Regions from separate parts of the Sphingobacterium sp. UGAL515B_05 genome, predicted to be linked through region 2. Evidence: riboswitches for the same ligand, from Rfam matches in the RefSeq annotation. Region 2 holds a riboswitch; each other region holds the start of a gene.
The links. A riboswitch is a leader RNA that binds a small molecule or an ion and turns the genes downstream of it on or off. The one in region 2 is predicted to bind S-adenosylmethionine.
Positions count from the first base shown of each region.

Region 1 (4,218 bases), 1.0 Mb from region 2:
AAATTTACAGCTTGGACTGACGCTCAAGAAGCTAGAATCTCTGGTAAAAAAGATGGTTTAGCTCAAACTAAAGCTGAAGCTAAAAAAGCTGCTTTAGTGGCTGAAGCTAAGAAAAAAGAAGAAAAAGCTGCTGCTGTAGCTGCTAAAAATGCTCCTGTAGCGGAAGAAACTGCTGCTGAAGAGACTGAAGCTCCTGCATCAGAAGAAACTGAAGGTTAATTCTTTCATAAAGTATTCGAGAAAGCCGACTCAATCTTGAGCCGGCTTTTTTTGAAACAGCCAATAGGCTAATGGTTTGCCAAATCATGTCTCACAGCTAATCGCTAAATACGAAATATATGACTATTGATCAAAGCTTTTACATCGGTTACATCAGTAAAACAAGAGGTCTTAAAGGAGAAGTACAACTATTTTTTGAATTCGAGGAATATGAGAGTTTGAATATCGATGTTGTCTTTGTGGAAGTGAACAAAAAACTTGTTCCTTATTTTGTTGATACCATTAAATTTCAAAAAAATAGTACAGCCTATGTGACATTTGAGGATGTGGATCATATCGATAAGGCTCAAGTACTTGTACGTAAAAAGCTATATCTTTCCAATGATAAGATGCCCGAGCGTGATCCAGACGATTTTAGATATACTGATTTAATCGGTTTTTTAGTGATTGATGAAAACCATGGTGAACTGGGGCAAATAACAGACGTCCAGGAATTTCCACAACAGTTTGTCGCTTCGGTAAATATGGACGGTAAAGAACTGATGTTCCCGCTGTCCGACGATTTGATCTTAGGAATCGATGGCGAAGAGGAGATCATTGAAGTTGAATTGCCAGAAGGCTTAGTGGATCTTTATAAAGAATAAGCATATCCCCAAGCTTATTCAAATGAATAGCGGTATACGAACTATTGTAGTAATTTCTTATCTTGGTCTGTATATTATTACTGGCCATAATTATTGATTGATTTTGAAACCGTTATTACTACTGCTATTTATATTCTCGTTGTCTTCTTGTGCTTTCTTTGGGAAGAAAAAGGACTTTCCTGAAGGCAATTACCAAATGATACTGGGCTATTCAAATGAGGAGTATCATAAAGTAAAAAGAGAATCACCCCAAAATGTGGAGGCAGATGCCTATGGTAATGATCCTATGCTATACCGGTCCTTTCTCTCACTCCAGGATAAAGATAAGTTTGTGATGGCGATCGATGATATCTTACTCTTCGGCAAGTATAGATTCAACGGCGATCGATTAGAATTGAATGATGAGAAAAAGGGTAGCCTCGCCTTAGATATTGTTAAGGTAAAAGGCGATTTTGTTCAGCTGAGAGGTGATTTTTCACAGTTTAGCTCAGCGCATGTACCCACTAGCGAAAGACTTTATATCAACTTTGCGCTAGATAAAACTCCTATCCGGGAGACCCCGAGCAAATTTGATAGCCAGGTGAATCTATGGCGAAATGCCCCTGTAAAATCAGAAAGTGAAAAGGAGATAAAGACCCGGACACTGAATTTTGTAGATTATTCTATCGCTTATTTCCAGCACATATCAAGTTCTGGCACACATCACGATTATCGATTGGATGGTGTTGAATCACCAATTATTTATGCTGAGAATGGCATTGTGCTAAAGAAGTGGGAAGATGTTCCTGAATCCTGGAAGGAATTGTTTTACAATGAACAAAATGCATTAGTTGCCTATCAATATTTATTTGATGGTTTTAAATATGGATCGAAAGAAGAGTACCATGTTACCGGACTCTTACTGATCACATTTTATCTCAAAAATTTACGAAATTCCCTGGCAACGAATCTTTAGCCGATCCTGTAGTGACTTAGGCAATCTCTTCGCTGTCAATGATCCTCGGTCGTTAATTTTATCTGTTTTTTTAAGTCTTTTACTTTTGTTGGAGCGTAAATTTCTATTATTGCCTGGGAATAAACCTGAAGCCGTATTTATTGCAGGCTTTTTGCGCCTATTTTTGCCTTTTCGAAAAAATATTTTTGTCTTTTGATTTTTTAAAACGATATTAGCAACGCTTATAGAGAAAGGCCGAGGGACTAGACCCGTTGAAGCCTTAGCAACCTGTCTTGTTCAAGGTGCTAAATTCTACCCTACTCCATGTGGGAAAGATAAGTTACATGTAGATAAACGATCCCTCGACTTGTGCGTTTCGATGTAAGCCAACCAAACTAAAAACAGTTTTTTAATGAAGATTATCGATCATATCCAGAATGCCAAAGGAAAAACATTGTTTTCTTTTGAGCTATTGCCACCGGCGAAAGGGCAGGGCATCCAAAGTATTTTTAAAACCATGGATGAACTGATGGAGTTTAAACCTCCTTTTATCGACGTAACCTACCATCGGGAAGATTATATCTATAAAGAGCATGCGAGTGGATTACTGGAACGCGTTTCCTATCGTAAACGTCCTGGGACAGTGGCGATATGTGCTGCAATCATGAATAAATATAAAGTAGATGCGGTGCCCCATTTGATATGTGGTGGTTTTACAAAAGAGGAAACTGAAAATGCATTGATCGATTTGAACTTCCTGGGGATAGATAACGTGTTGGTATTGAGGGGAGATGCACGTAAGGGCGACGCCGATTTTATACCGACCGATGGTGGACATGCTTTTGCAACAGACCTACTTGAACAGGTAACGGATATGAATAAAGGAAAGTATCTGCATGAAGACATTATCACATCGGAAAAGACTGATTTTTGCATCGGAGTAGCGGGCTATCCCGAAAAGCATTTTGAATCGCCAAATTTCAATACTGATTTTAAATATCTGAAACAAAAAGTCGATATGGGAGCAGAGTTTATTGTGACTCAGATGTTCTTTAATGTTGAAAAATACAAGGAGTTTGTAACAAAATGTAGGGACAATGGAATCCATGTGCCTATTATTCCGGGATTAAAACCACTGACAACGAAAAAACAGTTGGTTACACTACCAAGGATATTCCATTTAGATATTCCAGAGGAACTGAGTGATGCTGTTTCAGCATGTAAAACGAATGCCGACGTCAGACAAGTAGGTGAAGAGTGGTTGGTGCAACAATGTCAGGAGCTGATTAAATTTGGCGCTCCGGTTTTACATTTCTATACGATGAGTAATCCTGGTCCAACAAAGAAGATTGTTGAAAAACTAGCCTAACTCATAAAAGTAATACGAAAAGGGAGCCGATAAGCTTCCTTTTTTTTATCCTAGCATTCGTTGTGAAAGCCTAAAATATGTTCAGAATTTCGATTGTGTGGTTTAGTCGATCGCTATTTTCAGTGTTTAATAGCCTGTTTATAGTCAGATACTTGTGTTAAATAGTGTTAATTAACTTATTAGAATCAGGATAACTTTTTAACTTAAAGTGCTAAAAAGGATTTTAACAATAGACCAAATTGACCTTATGACGTACACTAGATTAAATTCTCTACTCGGCTTTGCTTGCGGACTAATTGCTACATGTGTCTATATCGCCACCGTTGAAAAGACGGTAAGCTGGTGGGATTGTGGTGAATTTATTGCCTGTGCCTACAAGCTGGAAGTGGCACACCAGCCGGGAGCACCATTATTTCTTCTTATTCAGAATATATTTTCCAACCTGGCTTTGGGTAATGCAGGTAAAATCGCCTATTGGATGAATATTGGATCCGCAATCTGCAGTGGGCTTACTGTTACATTTTTATTCTGGACGATAACAGCAATAGCCAAAAAGATACTCAACAGGCAAGAGAACGTTCAATTATCGAATTATTTCCAAATTTTTGCTGCGGGTTTAGTTGGTGCAATGGCTTTCTGTTTTAGTGATTCATTCTGGTATTCGGCGGTTGAATCTGAGGTATATGCGATGTCTTCATTGTGTACAGCAATTGTTTTTTGGGCAATTTTAAAGTGGGAAGTCCGTGCAGATGAAGCAGGTAGCGATCGTTGGCTGGTTTTTATTGCTTTTGTTATGGGCCTTTCGATCGGAGTGCACTTATTAAATCTGTTGGCAATTCCGGCTATAGCGATGGTTGTCTATTTCAGGAGAGCAGGACAGATCAGTGCGAAAGGTACAATAAAAGCTTTCTTGTTAGGAATGTTGATCTTGGGAGCCGTATTGTGGGGAATTATTCAATGGTTGGTCGGTTTAGCAGCGAAAGTGGACCTTTTATTTGTAAACTCACTAGGTTTGGGTTTTGGCTCAGGCATCTTGTTTTTGTGTTTGCTGT
Region 1 covers NZ_CP109907.1:2,361,978-2,366,195, forward strand. Annotated here, with positions in the region: gene OK025_RS09570 (30S ribosomal protein S16) at 1-219, shown strand, start outside; gene rimM (ribosome maturation factor RimM) at 339-863, shown strand; gene OK025_RS09580 (hypothetical protein) at 967-1,818, shown strand; SAM riboswitch class I at 2,037-2,139, shown strand; gene metF (methylenetetrahydrofolate reductase [NAD(P)H]) at 2,210-3,166, shown strand; gene OK025_RS09590 (DUF2723 domain-containing protein) at 3,414-4,218, shown strand, end outside.
Region 1: it holds a riboswitch for S-adenosylmethionine, as region 2 does, so the genes downstream of both, metF (methylenetetrahydrofolate reductase [NAD(P)H]) here and OK025_RS13735 (5-oxoprolinase) in region 2, are expected to answer to the same signal.

Region 2 (4,218 bases):
CAAATCCAAAAAAAGATTGCAAACCTCCAATTTCGTCTGCGCCGCGGCATTCTTCCAATCGATTCTAGCCAGCTCATTTTCCAATTTTTTGGACTCAATTTTCATCAGGTCCCGATGCCCGTTGTAGAGGTTCAGATAAAAATCCAGGCCGCTATCGTACAAGTAATGAATGATATCATGCTGGGCGGGTTTATTTAAAAGTCCCTGATCATACACAGGCATATTACTCGCATAACTAGCAGAAGCTCGGGCGGAAATCTTGGGCAGCAACTCCATGCGTTGCTGCTGTACCGCCACCTCAGTTTCTTTGAGCTGCAAATAAGACTGCTCAATGTATTTACTGTTCTGTAGTGCTTTGTCGATCATGTCTTTCAAGGACATGCGCAAAGAATCGAGGGCGAAGGTGTCCGAAATAGCGCATACTAACAATCCTATGGTTAGTATGCCTTTTGCCCAATAGGGAGGAAAAAAGTTCACGTGTGTTATGTAATTTTTTTGCGTTGCAAACTTAGACACTTATTGGAACTTGGATTTCTTCACAAACGCCAATATGTTATGGAAAAAAGACATTTTTTCATCAATTCAATCAAAAAGACCAATATCTGCCAAGAAGATCTTACCATATCCTTTTTTAAAGCACAAAAAAAAAGCCTCTCAAACGTTGATTTGAAAGGCCTTTCCGGATGGTATAAAACCAAACTATCCGTATAAGGAATCTTCTATTGCATTCCACAACTGTATTCTCTTTTGTAGCGCAACTTTACTAATCTCCTTCATTTCCGTCCATCTAACCTCATCGTCCTTCGCGAGATCTGTGATCATCTGCATCGCCAAAGGTCCATGCTCGTCGCCATCAAGGTCAATATGACGTTGAAAATAATAGATAAAGCTGTCCAGATTGGCTGTAGGGAAGTTTGTTTTAATTTCTTCCAAAATAGAGGTAAACATTCCCGGGATAAGATCTTCGCGTCCAAACGTAAATGCTGCGGCAATTTTATGCACCTCGCCCTCAGCAATCACTTCGAATGTAAAATTCAAAAAGTCTTTGATCCGCTTGTCCAATGTGGTCGTTGCAATGACATCGAATATGTTGCTCGATTTTTTGGCGTGAGCAATAAATTTATTGACCAGATGAAGATCGGCACCCATGGCATCCATGGCATCCAGATACATCTCAAAGTGGCTCAAACGACGACCATCAATGTATTCATCCGATTCCTCAGCCAATACAATTTCGTTGATTAGATAGCGTGTTGATGGATGCTCACTCGCAAACCAAGGTAAAGTCGTACAGGTCAATTTAATCTGTAAAGCTTTTAGTAAAGACATAAAATCCCATACAGCGTACACATGCCCTTCTGTAAAAGAACGTAGATTCTTGATCGTTTTGATCTTACGATACAAAGGGTGTTGCAATAATACCTCGCGTTCGGTAGCAATGTATTCGTTAATTTCCGCAATTCTATTCATGGCGCAAAAGTATTGTCTTATCTCTATTTTTAAAAGTATTTTCGATGAGATTACAGTAACATGATAAATTTTTCGCCCAGCTATCCGCTTCATAACCAAATCACAGCCAACAATGCGCCTCGCTTTTGACCGCCCTATTCCTGTTGCTAACGCCCATTTACCCTTAAAAACAAAAATATTTTTTATTATAAAAAATAATCTACTATATTTGTAGAGTATTCAGAATTGCATGATGCAATACCAACCGAGTGCAGGCACCGCGGTGGTAAATTAATACGGGTTTCGACCAAAATAAACGTCACAGAACGATTATTTTCCCCAACAAGATCTGGATACAGTTTATGGTTTAATCTTTTAAATTTTTAAATTGTATGGCTACTACAACAAATCTTTACCAACACTTACTGGAAAAATTCAGTTATTACTCAACAGATGAACTGATCCAGCTCAACAATGACACCATTTTGGGACAAGGCTGGGGTTCAGCCAAGGCAACCTTTAGAACAGCTTTGATCAGTACGTTCTCCAAAAGAGGACTGGATCTTTCCAACATCATTTCCAAGGAAGACGGTTTTACCTCGGTGAAGCATGTCCCTGTACGCTTGGAACAGAATGTCCTGATTCCTTTACAATAATCTTTATCGGCAAAAAAAAGCGCGCATCGAAAGGACTTCGTGCGCGCTGCTGTGGTTGGTTTAGGAAATTGCCGATTTAAAAGAAGGCAATAATCTTATTATTTATAGTTTGGATTCTGAATTAACACACCTGCGCTTTTCTCAATTTCTGTTTGTGGTAATGGCCAGCGGTAAAATTTGTCTTCAAAATGATAGGGCACTTTACTGTCTTTGACCGCATTGAGTACTTCGCCTGCGATATGCCAACGAATCAAGTCGTAATGCCGCAGTCCTTCGAAAGCAAGTTCAACCCTTCTTTCGTGGCGGATACGATCGCGCATTTTTTCCTTGGTATAACCGGCAGGGAACCCGGGCATCTGAACGCGGCTCCTCAATGTATTCATAGCATCGTAAACCGATTGATCTGGCCCGGCGATTTCATTTTGTGCTTCGGCATACATCAATAACACCTCTCCAAACCGCAGTACAACAGCATCCTGTTGGCTCAATGTTGAAAAGCCAAAAGGTAAGTTGGCCGGATCCAAAAATTTCAGCACCCCATAACCTGTAGGCCGCGGATTGGACGGTGTATGGATCTTACCGCCGCCAAAGTCGGGATGATCCACGAAAATTGTTTTGCTCAAGCGCGGATCCCTATCTTTGAAGGGATTGGCTCGGTCAGTCAAAGGTGATTCACCAAAAGGCAGACCATCTTTGCATTCATAGGTATCCACCAGGTTTTGCAACGGTGAAGCAGCGATCCAGTCGCCGAGGTACATGTCCCAGGGAGCGGTATTATTCGGTGCCAGAAAATTGACCGAAAAGATAATCTCGGTATTGTTCTTCTGTGTTGCATCGCGAAAGACATTTTCAAAAGCCGTACTCAGGGTATACTCTTTCATGACATCGGTGCATAAGTCTTTTACCTCTTTCAAGATTGCTAAATCGGGCACCCCTTTGTCACCATAAGCCGCAAACAGTAAAACCCGTGCTTTCAAGGCTTTTGCTGAACTTGCGGTCGCATGCCCCCCATTATTGAAATAAGGTTTAGCCGCTAAGTTAGCGATCCCAAAATCCAGATCAGCCCTAATCTGTTTTAGAATATTCTCCGCAGTTTCCTTTGGCTGACGCTGATTCTCCAGACTGAGGGAAGTCAGCACTAGCGGCACCTCACCATAAATACTGTACAATTGGAAATAAACAAAAGCACGGATAAAGCGGGCTTCGGCTTCCATATTTTTCTTCTCTGCATCGTTCATATCGGCGCCGTTATAGCCCTGAAGCTTTTCGATCAGGCGATTGGCACGTCCTATACCTACATAAGCATCGTTATAGATCCCGGTTTCGTAGCCACCTGTGGTCGGATTTAAATTCCCACCGACGATTTCATTGACGCTACCTGAGTTGAACTGATTGTAGCCATTGTCGGTCAGACAGTCCCGGAAAGGCATCCCGTAGGAGAAAGCCTCACTCTGCAACGAGGCATATACACCGGCCAAGGCATTATCAAAATCCGATTTTTTGCTAAAATAATTGTCCGAAGCGATCTGATCCAAAGGATTGAGGTCCAAGGCACTGTTACAGGAACCAAAAAATAGTCCGGATAGCATCAACGCTGTTATAAATTTCTTTTTCATAGCACTTAAAAGTTAACTTGTACACCAAATGAATAAATCTTGTTTTGTGGATACTGCACCAGATCACCATTTCCATAGCGTTCAGGGTCCAAGCCCTTAAATTTGGTCGCAGTAAGGAGGTTATCACCCGAAAAATAAACCCTTAGGCGGTCAATTTTATATTTTTTCAACAGCCCTTCAGGTAAAGTGTATCCGAACACAAGATTTTTCAACCTGAAGTATGAAGCGTCCTGTATAAAATAGCTGGAAGCACGGCTGAATTTCTCCGGAGCACTCCAACCCCAATAAATACGGGGCATCGTTGTCGAAGGGTTTTCAGGTGTCCAACGGTCTAACCAATCTTTTGTCGGCGGACTACCCTGTACAAATGGGGTTACACCCCAGCCCGAAACATAGGATTTGACGCCATATACCCCTTGTAATAGAGCCGAAAAGTCAAAGCCCTTAAAACTTGCACTTAGATTAAAACTATAGTTCAGTTTTGGATCTACACCGGA
Region 2 covers NZ_CP109907.1:3,376,040-3,380,257, reverse strand. Annotated here, with positions in the region: gene OK025_RS13745 (TolC family protein) at 1-477, opposite strand, end outside; gene OK025_RS13740 (DUF3050 domain-containing protein) at 700-1,470, opposite strand; SAM-I-IV-variant riboswitch at 1,681-1,774, shown strand; gene OK025_RS13735 (5-oxoprolinase) at 1,842-2,105, shown strand; gene OK025_RS13730 (RagB/SusD family nutrient uptake outer membrane protein) at 2,204-3,721, opposite strand; gene OK025_RS13725 (TonB-dependent receptor) at 3,727-4,218, opposite strand, start outside.

Region 3 (4,218 bases), 1.0 Mb from region 2:
CTCCGCGTCGGTAGAAAATAGATCTGCTGGTAGCGAGCGTTTTTTATCACCGTTTTTAATGACAAATTTCTTGATCTCCAGATTAAGATTTTTGGTTTTGATGATATCGTAAAGACCTTGGCCTACAACACCAAACCCAAACATCCCTATTGTTAATTTATTACTCATATCTCTTCTTAAATTCTCTTATATGTATTTTATTCTCTTATACTAATTCGTTGATGTACACTTTTTGTTCCTGCAGAAAGCTGCTGATAATTTTAGTGAGTTTTTTTGTTTCGATCAAAAATCCATCGTGGCCATAGGTAGATTCAATCTCCTGGTAGTGGGCATTGGGAATATGTTGAGCGATAAATTGTTGCTCTTGTGGAGGAAACAACAAATCTGTATTGACGCTCAGCACTAAAGTTGGGCAGTCGATGCTCGCTAAAGCGGATTCGATAGATCGTCTTCCACGACCCAAATTATGGCTGTCCATTGCTTTGGTTAGGAAGTAATAGCTGTACGCATTATAGCGTTTCACCAATTTTTCACCCTGATAGTTTTGATAGGAGGATGCTTTATAATGATCGAGTTTTTCGTTATCATCCTCCTTTTGTGTGTTGGCATACGTTGTATAGTTGCGGTAAGACAACAGTGCCATAGCGCGTGCAACTTTTAAACCCTTAGCTCCGCCATCGGGATGATTGGCGTATAAGGTTCGATCAGTTGTAATGGCAAGACGTTGACTTTCATTGAATGCAATACCCCATGGTGAATGGACGGCATTTGTTCCAACGACGATTAGATGGTTGATGGCTATACTGTGCGATACGGCCCATTCCAATGCTTGTTGACCGCCCAATGAGCCCCCAATAAGGATCTCTATTTGTTTGATATCCAGGTGGTCTGCAAGAGATTGATGGGCTTTGACCAAATCCCTTACTGTAAATTCAGGAAAAGATAAGTAGTAAGGTTGTCCAGTAGCTGGGTTTATAGATAGCGGATTACTGCTATTATATGCTGATCCGATGACATTGGCGCAGATAATATAATAATCGTTTGAATCAAACAATTCACCTGTTCCAAAAAGACCTGACCACCAATCCAGTACATCCGCATTGGCCGTTAGTGCATGGCAAACCCAGATCACATTACTGCGATCTGCGTTGGGTTTGCCAAATGTTTCATAACTGATTTGTAAATCAGTAAGCTCTCTTCCATTTTCAAATACAAAAGGCTCCGGGTGCAGATAAATATGCTTACTCATTTTACGTTTACGTTTTAAGCCGAAAAAATCTGATTATTTAATTTTATCAAAAGCTTGTTGTAAATCAGCTTTGATGTCATCAATATGTTCTATTCCTACAGAAAGACGTAATAAACCTTTGAACACTCCAGCATTTGCCTGATCTTCATCACTCAATTGTTGGTGAGTAGTCGCTGCCGGATGGATAATCAATGACTTCGTATCACCAACATTGGCCAGGTGACTGATTAATTCTAAGCTGTCGATAAAGCTATTGGCCTTTTGTGCTGCGTCACCTTTGAGCTGAAAAGAAAGCACTGCTCCATAGCCATTTTTAAGGTATTTTTGTGCGTTAGCGAAACTCGGAGAGCTTTTTAAGCCCGGATAATTTACTTTTTCTACCTGTGGATGCGCCTCAAGCCATTTAGCTACCTCTAAAGTGTTGTCTACATGGCGTTGTACCCGCAAAGATAGGGTTTCAAGTCCTTGTAATAATAAGAATGAATTGAAAGGGGAGAGTGCTGGTCCGAAATCCCGAAGCCCTTCCACACGTGCCCGAATGGCAAATTGGATATTTCCAAACGGTCCGCCTTCACCGAAAACTTCGGAAAAAACTAAGCCATGATAGCCTTCAGATGGTTCGGAAAATTGCGGGTATTTTCCGTTGCCCCAATTATAGTTTCCGCCGTCGACGATGACACCGCCAATGCTTGTACCATGTCCACCGATCCATTTAGTAGCCGATTCTACCACCACATTTGCACCATACTCCAAAGGTTTAAATAAATAACCTCCAGCGCCAAAAGTATTATCGACGATTAACGGTAGGTCATATTTTTTCGCTACTGCAGCAATTTTCTCAAAGTCTGGAATATTGAAACTTGGGTTTCCAATTGTTTCAACATAGATGGCCTTTGTTTTATCATCAATGAGGGCTTCAATTTTATCTGCCTCGGCGTCCGTTGCAAATCGAGCTTCGATGCCCAGGCGTTTAAAAGAAACTTTAAACTGGTTGAATGTACCGCCGTATAAGTTGGATCCGGCAACAAAATTGTCACCACTTTCCAAGATATTATTTAATGCAATAAACTGTGCCGCCTGGCCAGATGCAACAGCAACAGCCGCGACTCCACCTTCCAGTGCCGCAATACGTTGTTCGAAAACATCCGTAGTAGGATTCATAATCCGTGTATAAATATTGCCGAACTGCTTTAATGCAAATAAGTTTGCGCCGTGTTCGGCATTTTCAAATACAAAGGATGTTGTTTGATATATAGGAACTGCTCTAGATCCCGTAGTAGGGTCAGCGACTTGGCCAGCGTGAACCTGAAGAGTTTCGAATTTTAAATTTTTGTTTGAAGACATAATATATCAGATTTTAAGGGTTCAAAAAGAAATTGTTAAGTAAAAAGAGAAGCATACACACCTCCTTGAAGGGTCTGTTAAATCTTTATCCAAGAAAAAGGAAATGATTTTTAACAAGCGTGGAAGTGCATATGCATACGCATTCGCATCAATACAGTGGTATGATGGCTTACACTTTCGCTTATCGTGCGGCTCACTTGTGTTGAACCTGAATTTTTAATGGACTTCAGTAGTTTAATAATCATTGTCTTATGTTATTTATATGCTCCAAAACGATATTGTTTTGGACAGGAATTGGCACCTTTTCAAACAAATTGAAGGTTGCCAGTGGGTCATTGAGCCAGTCTCTCGCCACTTCTTTATAAATCAAGACCTACTGATTAAGGGAGGTGTTGATTAGAATCTTCTTTCGAAGACGATACAAATATAAATTCTTTTTTTATTAAAGCAAAAGAAAAGCTATTTTTTAGTTAAAGGAATTTTGAATAACATACCGATTGGATCACATATTGTCCCATGAAACTAGATAAGTAACTGCCAATCGGGTATTATGATTTCTTTAAGTTGATCCGTTCTGCAATTTGATTTAAATCTGTTAAAAGAGGTTTAAGTGCATCAATTCTACTATGGATATCATACGTCAGGTGGTGATTCGTCTTTTTGTTTAACGATAGCGAAAGACCCACCAAATGGGAGTTGACCTGATAAGAGAGTGCCTGAAAATGGTGGATATGTGACCAATCCATCCATTTGTGTTCGGGTTCTTTTTTCATTTGATTGATAGCGTCTGAAAACAGGGCCATGGCAGTCTGTGCTTTTTTGCGAGCCAGTCGTATATCAAAGGAACTTTGTCTTTCGTCCGACAGACGGTTATTGATGATCTGGAAATAATGTTCGTTGTAAAGAGATACCTCTTTTGCCAGCTGAACCATGCCAGTGCTCTGGCGTACAGGTATCAAGAAATAACCTGCTATAGCCAAGAATGCTCCAATAAGTGTAAAAAGCATTCGGCTGCCTAAAATGAGATTGATATTGCCTTCAAACAAATTGAGCGCAATCACAATTCCCAAGGTAATAAAGATGACACTGACCATGTAATTAGATCGATTGAATAAAAAGAATCCGAAAAGACCTAATGCAGCTATGGTAAGAAGAGCCGGGAGAAAATGAATAGCAATTAAGCAGAATATGCCAACTATTATACCCGAGAATGTGCCTACAATACGCTCTATATTACGCTTTTTTGTCATTGAAAATGCTGGTCTGGCAACAATAGCGATCGTTAGTAAGATCCAATAGGTATATTTAAAATCCAAAAATAGAATACCAATCAATGCACCTGTTCCAAAAAGAAGAGCCATCCGAACGGCAAAGCGAAAAAGCGGGTTATTCAGATGGAGTTTACTTTTTAGATCAGCGAGATTGCGCAAAGGTCGATTGATAAATTGTTGGTACTCACTACAGTCAATCTTATCCTGGATTTCCTGATTTTGATAAAAAGCCACCTGAATTCGGTTGAGTACATCAATAATTGCTTCGATGTTGCTTATGATCGAACATAATATACTTTTTGCTTGACCGGCCTGCTCTTCTTGAATTTCTTTTAAATCCTGTAAGAGGGCATT
Region 3 covers NZ_CP109907.1:4,393,021-4,397,238, forward strand. Annotated here, with positions in the region: gene OK025_RS17990 (homoserine dehydrogenase) at 1-168, opposite strand, end outside; gene OK025_RS17995 (alpha/beta fold hydrolase) at 206-1,249, opposite strand; gene OK025_RS18000 (O-acetylhomoserine aminocarboxypropyltransferase/cysteine synthase family protein) at 1,283-2,593, opposite strand; SAM riboswitch class I at 2,849-2,961, opposite strand; gene OK025_RS18005 (FUSC family protein) at 3,142-4,218, opposite strand, start outside.
Region 3: it holds a riboswitch for S-adenosylmethionine, as region 2 does, so the genes downstream of both, OK025_RS18000 (O-acetylhomoserine aminocarboxypropyltransferase/cysteine synthase family protein) here and OK025_RS13735 (5-oxoprolinase) in region 2, are expected to answer to the same signal.

Region 4 (4,218 bases), 2.1 Mb from region 2:
AAAAGTAGATGATCAGGTGAATGGGAAAGATGACAGCACGCGGTTTGTTATCCCACTAATGGACCCATTGGTCAATCAACAGACAAAATTTAGGGTAGCCACGTTACCACCAAGAGAGAATGCAAAACTTGCAAAAACCATCTCTGATTTGGAAAAAAGGCTCGATGTGCTAAACAGAAAGAATTCTTGGTCCGGTTTCAACGTTTACGACTCCGTTGCTATGCTCGGTGGTAAAAAGGCAGATTACATCGAAGATGTTGCTATTGGAATGGAGCTAGCAAAGCGTCCGTTAAAGGATCGGTTGAATGTCATCATTGTCCAGGAACTGATCAAAGATGAGTTGGCTCAACGCGATATTAAAGCTCCTTTTAATATTGAAATATGGAGTACAAACAATATATTGCTAAATAATATCCTAAACGAGGCTGCTTTAAACAACCCTACTAATACAACGAAATACTCTACTGCTCTATTTAAAGGTGATATCGGTGCTGCACCAGGAAAATTAACAATCTACTTTCCCAATAAAAAGGCAATAATCGCAGATAATATGGGCTATCTGCTTCTGCCTATGCTTGCACTCCTATTCTTATTGGTGGGTTGTTTTGCATATACATTGATTATCATCTTCAGACAAAAGAAAGTTTCGGAAATGAAAACAGATTTCATCAACAACATGACGCACGAATTTAAAACACCTGTTGCGACCATCATGATTGCCAGTGAATCGCTGAAAGACCCCGACATCAATGCAGACCATAAACGTGTTCAAAAATTAGCCAATATCATCTATGACGAAAATGTTAGGCTAGGAAATCACATCGAACGTGTACTTGATCTAGCTCGATTGGAAAAGGAAACATTAAAGTTAGACCAGGTAGATGTGCATATTAATGATCTTGTTTCAGCAGTTACCGACAGTATGCAGTTAAGGATGCAAAATATAGGCGGAAAATTTTCCATAGATCTAGCGGCAACGAAAGATGTAGTTGTTGGTGACGAGCTGCATTTTTCAAATGTATTTTATAATCTACTGGATAATGCGATTAAGTACAACAAAGGAGATCTGCATGTGAATATACAATCAAAAAATGTCGGTGATACCATTGTCGTCACCATTGCCGACAACGGTATTGGGATGAGCCGGGATCACCTGCAAAAGATTTTCGACCAGTTCTACCGTATTCCAACAGGAAATGTTCATAATGTCAAAGGATTTGGTCTTGGCTTAAGTTATGTACAGGATATCCTGAGAAGGCTGAACGGAAAAATTACAGTTAAAAGTGAAAAAGATAAGGGCACGACCTTTGAAGTAATTTTGCCTATTAAAAAATAAAACGTTCCTTTTTTGTATATTTCCTCTTTAAAAAATTTCAAAGGTTGAGGAAAGCTGATTTATCAGCATCAAGGGACATTGGTGAAAATTAATATAATCATTATGCAAAAGATATTATTAGCAGAAGATGATCCTAATTTGGGGGATCTTTTAAAAGACTATCTCGAATTAAAGGGAAAATTTGACGTCACATTATGCACGGATGGAGATGAAGCGATTTCTCAATTCAAAAAAAATAACTACGACCTCTGTATTTTCGATGTCATGATGCCAAAAAAGGACGGTTTTACAGTGGGGCGTGAAATCAGAAAAACAAACAATACTGTTCCTATTATCTTTGCCACAGCAAAGGGGATGATGGAAGATAAAACCGAAGCCTTCGAATTAGGGGGAGATGATTATATCACAAAACCTTTTCGAGTAGAGGAATTATTGCTCCGCATCAATGCTTTGCTGAAACGCAGTGTTCGAGACAAAGAAGAGGAAGTGGTTGCTGATAAATTTGAAATTGGCGATTATTTCTTTGATTATACAAGTCAGCAAATTTCTTACAAAGGACAGATGCAAAAACTATCCACTAAAGAAGCGGAACTACTACGCTTGCTTTGTTTAAAGAAAAATGATGTGCTGACCCGGGAAGAAGCTTTATTAAAAATATGGCATGATGACAACTACTTTACGGGTAGAAGTATGGATGTATTTCTCAGTAAACTTCGTAAATATCTAAAAGAAGATAGTAAAGTTGAAATTGTCAATGTGCACGGAAAAGGTTACAAACTTTTGGTAAGCTAAAAGCATGGGGAATGAGAAACAGTCATTCCCCATTTTTTATGCTACACAGCGTATTGAAACAGGACATACACTAAATCATGGATGAAAAGAAAAGAACAAAACAATTTTATCCTTAGTAGAATATAAAAAATTGACGCACTTTTATAAAAAATTTGCATTTCAAAAAGAAATGTTCTAACTTAGCGTCGCTTATAGAGAAAGGCAGAGGGAATAGACCCGATGAAGCCTTAGCAACCTGTCCCTTGACAAGGTGCTAAATTCTACCCTACTTGATATGGGAATGATAAGCCGAAGTCACCAAATTCTAGTGTGTCCTTCTCTCTCTAGCAAGAAATATAGTTGAAAAAGAAATATTAAAAACATTCATTATGTTATTGACTAACAATTTAGGTTACCCTCGTGTGGGCGCGTTCCGCGAATTGAAAAAAGCCAATGAGGCCTATTGGGCTAAAAAATCTTCTGTTGAGGAATTATTGGACACAGCAAAAAAAATTCGTGAAGGCAATTGGAAAACACAAAAAGATGCTGGAATAGATTTGATCCCTTCCAATGATTTCTCTTTTTACGATCAAGTATTGGATTTAACCCTTACTGTTGGTGCAATTCCTGCTCGTTACCATTCTTTATTGAATAAAGTAGATAACAATTACAGCTTAGATCTATATTTTGCCATGGCGCGTGGTTTCCAACAAGAAGGAATCGACGTGACGGCAATGGAAATGACCAAGTGGTTGGATACGAACTACCACTATATGGTGCCAGAATTCACAAAAGATCAAGAATTCAAATTGACGTCCGAAAAATTCTTAAATGAATATAACGAAGCAAAATCATTGGGCATCGATACTAAACCAGTTCTATTAGGTCCTATCACTTACCTTTTGATCGGTAAAGAAAAAGAAGCTGGCTTCGACCGCATCGATTTATTGGATAAACTTGTTCCAGTATATGAGCAAATATTAGCTAAACTAGCTGAGGCCGGTGCGCAATATGTTCAGATTGACGAGCCTTTCTTAGCATTGGATTTAGATGCTAAAGTAAAAGCTTTATATCAACCAACTTTCGAAAAATTAGCTGCAGCAGCAAAAAATATCAAATTAATCGCGACGACTTACTTCGAAGCTTTAAAAGATAACGAAGATATCGCAGTTAACCTACCTATCCATGCTTTACATTTGGATTTGGTACGCGGTGAAAACCAATTGGATACGGTACTAGCTAAAGTTCCTGCTTCATTAACATTATCTTTGGGTATTGTTGAAGGCCGTAACATCTGGAAAAATGATTACGAAAAATCATTGGTTAAAATCAAACAAGCTGTTGATGCATTAGGAAAAGACCGTGTATGGGTAGCTCCTTCTTCATCATTGTTGCACGTTCCTTTTGACTTAGACAATGAACACAATGAGCAATCGCTACCAGCTGAAGTAAAAAACTGGTTAGCATTTGCTAAACAAAAATTAGCTGAGGTAAAAGACTTAGCCGTATTAGCAGAAGGTGAAGTTGATGCTGAAACAGCAAAACGCTTCGAAGCGAACAAAGCTGCAGCTGAAAGCCGTCGTACTTCTCCACTGATCCACAAACCAGAGGTTAAAACACGTACAAGCAATATCACTGATGACGATGCGAAACGTACTTCAGCATTTGCTGACCGTAAAGCAGCGCAACAAGCGAAGTTCAACTTGCCGGCATTCCCTACCACAACTATTGGTTCATTCCCACAAACGAAAGATGTTCGTAAATGGAGAGCAGACCTGAAAAAAGGTGCTATCACGCAGGCAGAGTACGATAAAGCAATCGCAGAAGAAACTGAAAACACAATCCGTCTTCAAGAGCAATTGGATATCGACGTATTAGTACACGGCGAATTCGAACGTAACGACATGGTTGAATACTTCGGTGAACAATTGGCTGGTTACGCTTTCACACAAAACGGCTGGGTACAATCTTACGGTTCACGTTGTGTAAAACCTCCAATTATCTATGGTGATGTATACCGTCCTGAAGATATGACTGTCCGTTGGTCTTCATACGCTCAATCATTGACTAACCGTCCGGTTAAAGGTATGTTGACTGGTCCGGTTACGATC
Region 4 covers NZ_CP109907.1:1,314,870-1,319,087, forward strand. Annotated here, with positions in the region: gene OK025_RS05355 (HAMP domain-containing sensor histidine kinase) at 1-1,336, shown strand, start outside; gene OK025_RS05360 (response regulator transcription factor) at 1,439-2,128, shown strand; SAM riboswitch class I at 2,315-2,418, shown strand; gene metE (5-methyltetrahydropteroyltriglutamate--homocysteine S-methyltransferase) at 2,497-4,218, shown strand, end outside.
Region 4: it holds a riboswitch for S-adenosylmethionine, as region 2 does, so the genes downstream of both, metE (5-methyltetrahydropteroyltriglutamate--homocysteine S-methyltransferase) here and OK025_RS13735 (5-oxoprolinase) in region 2, are expected to answer to the same signal.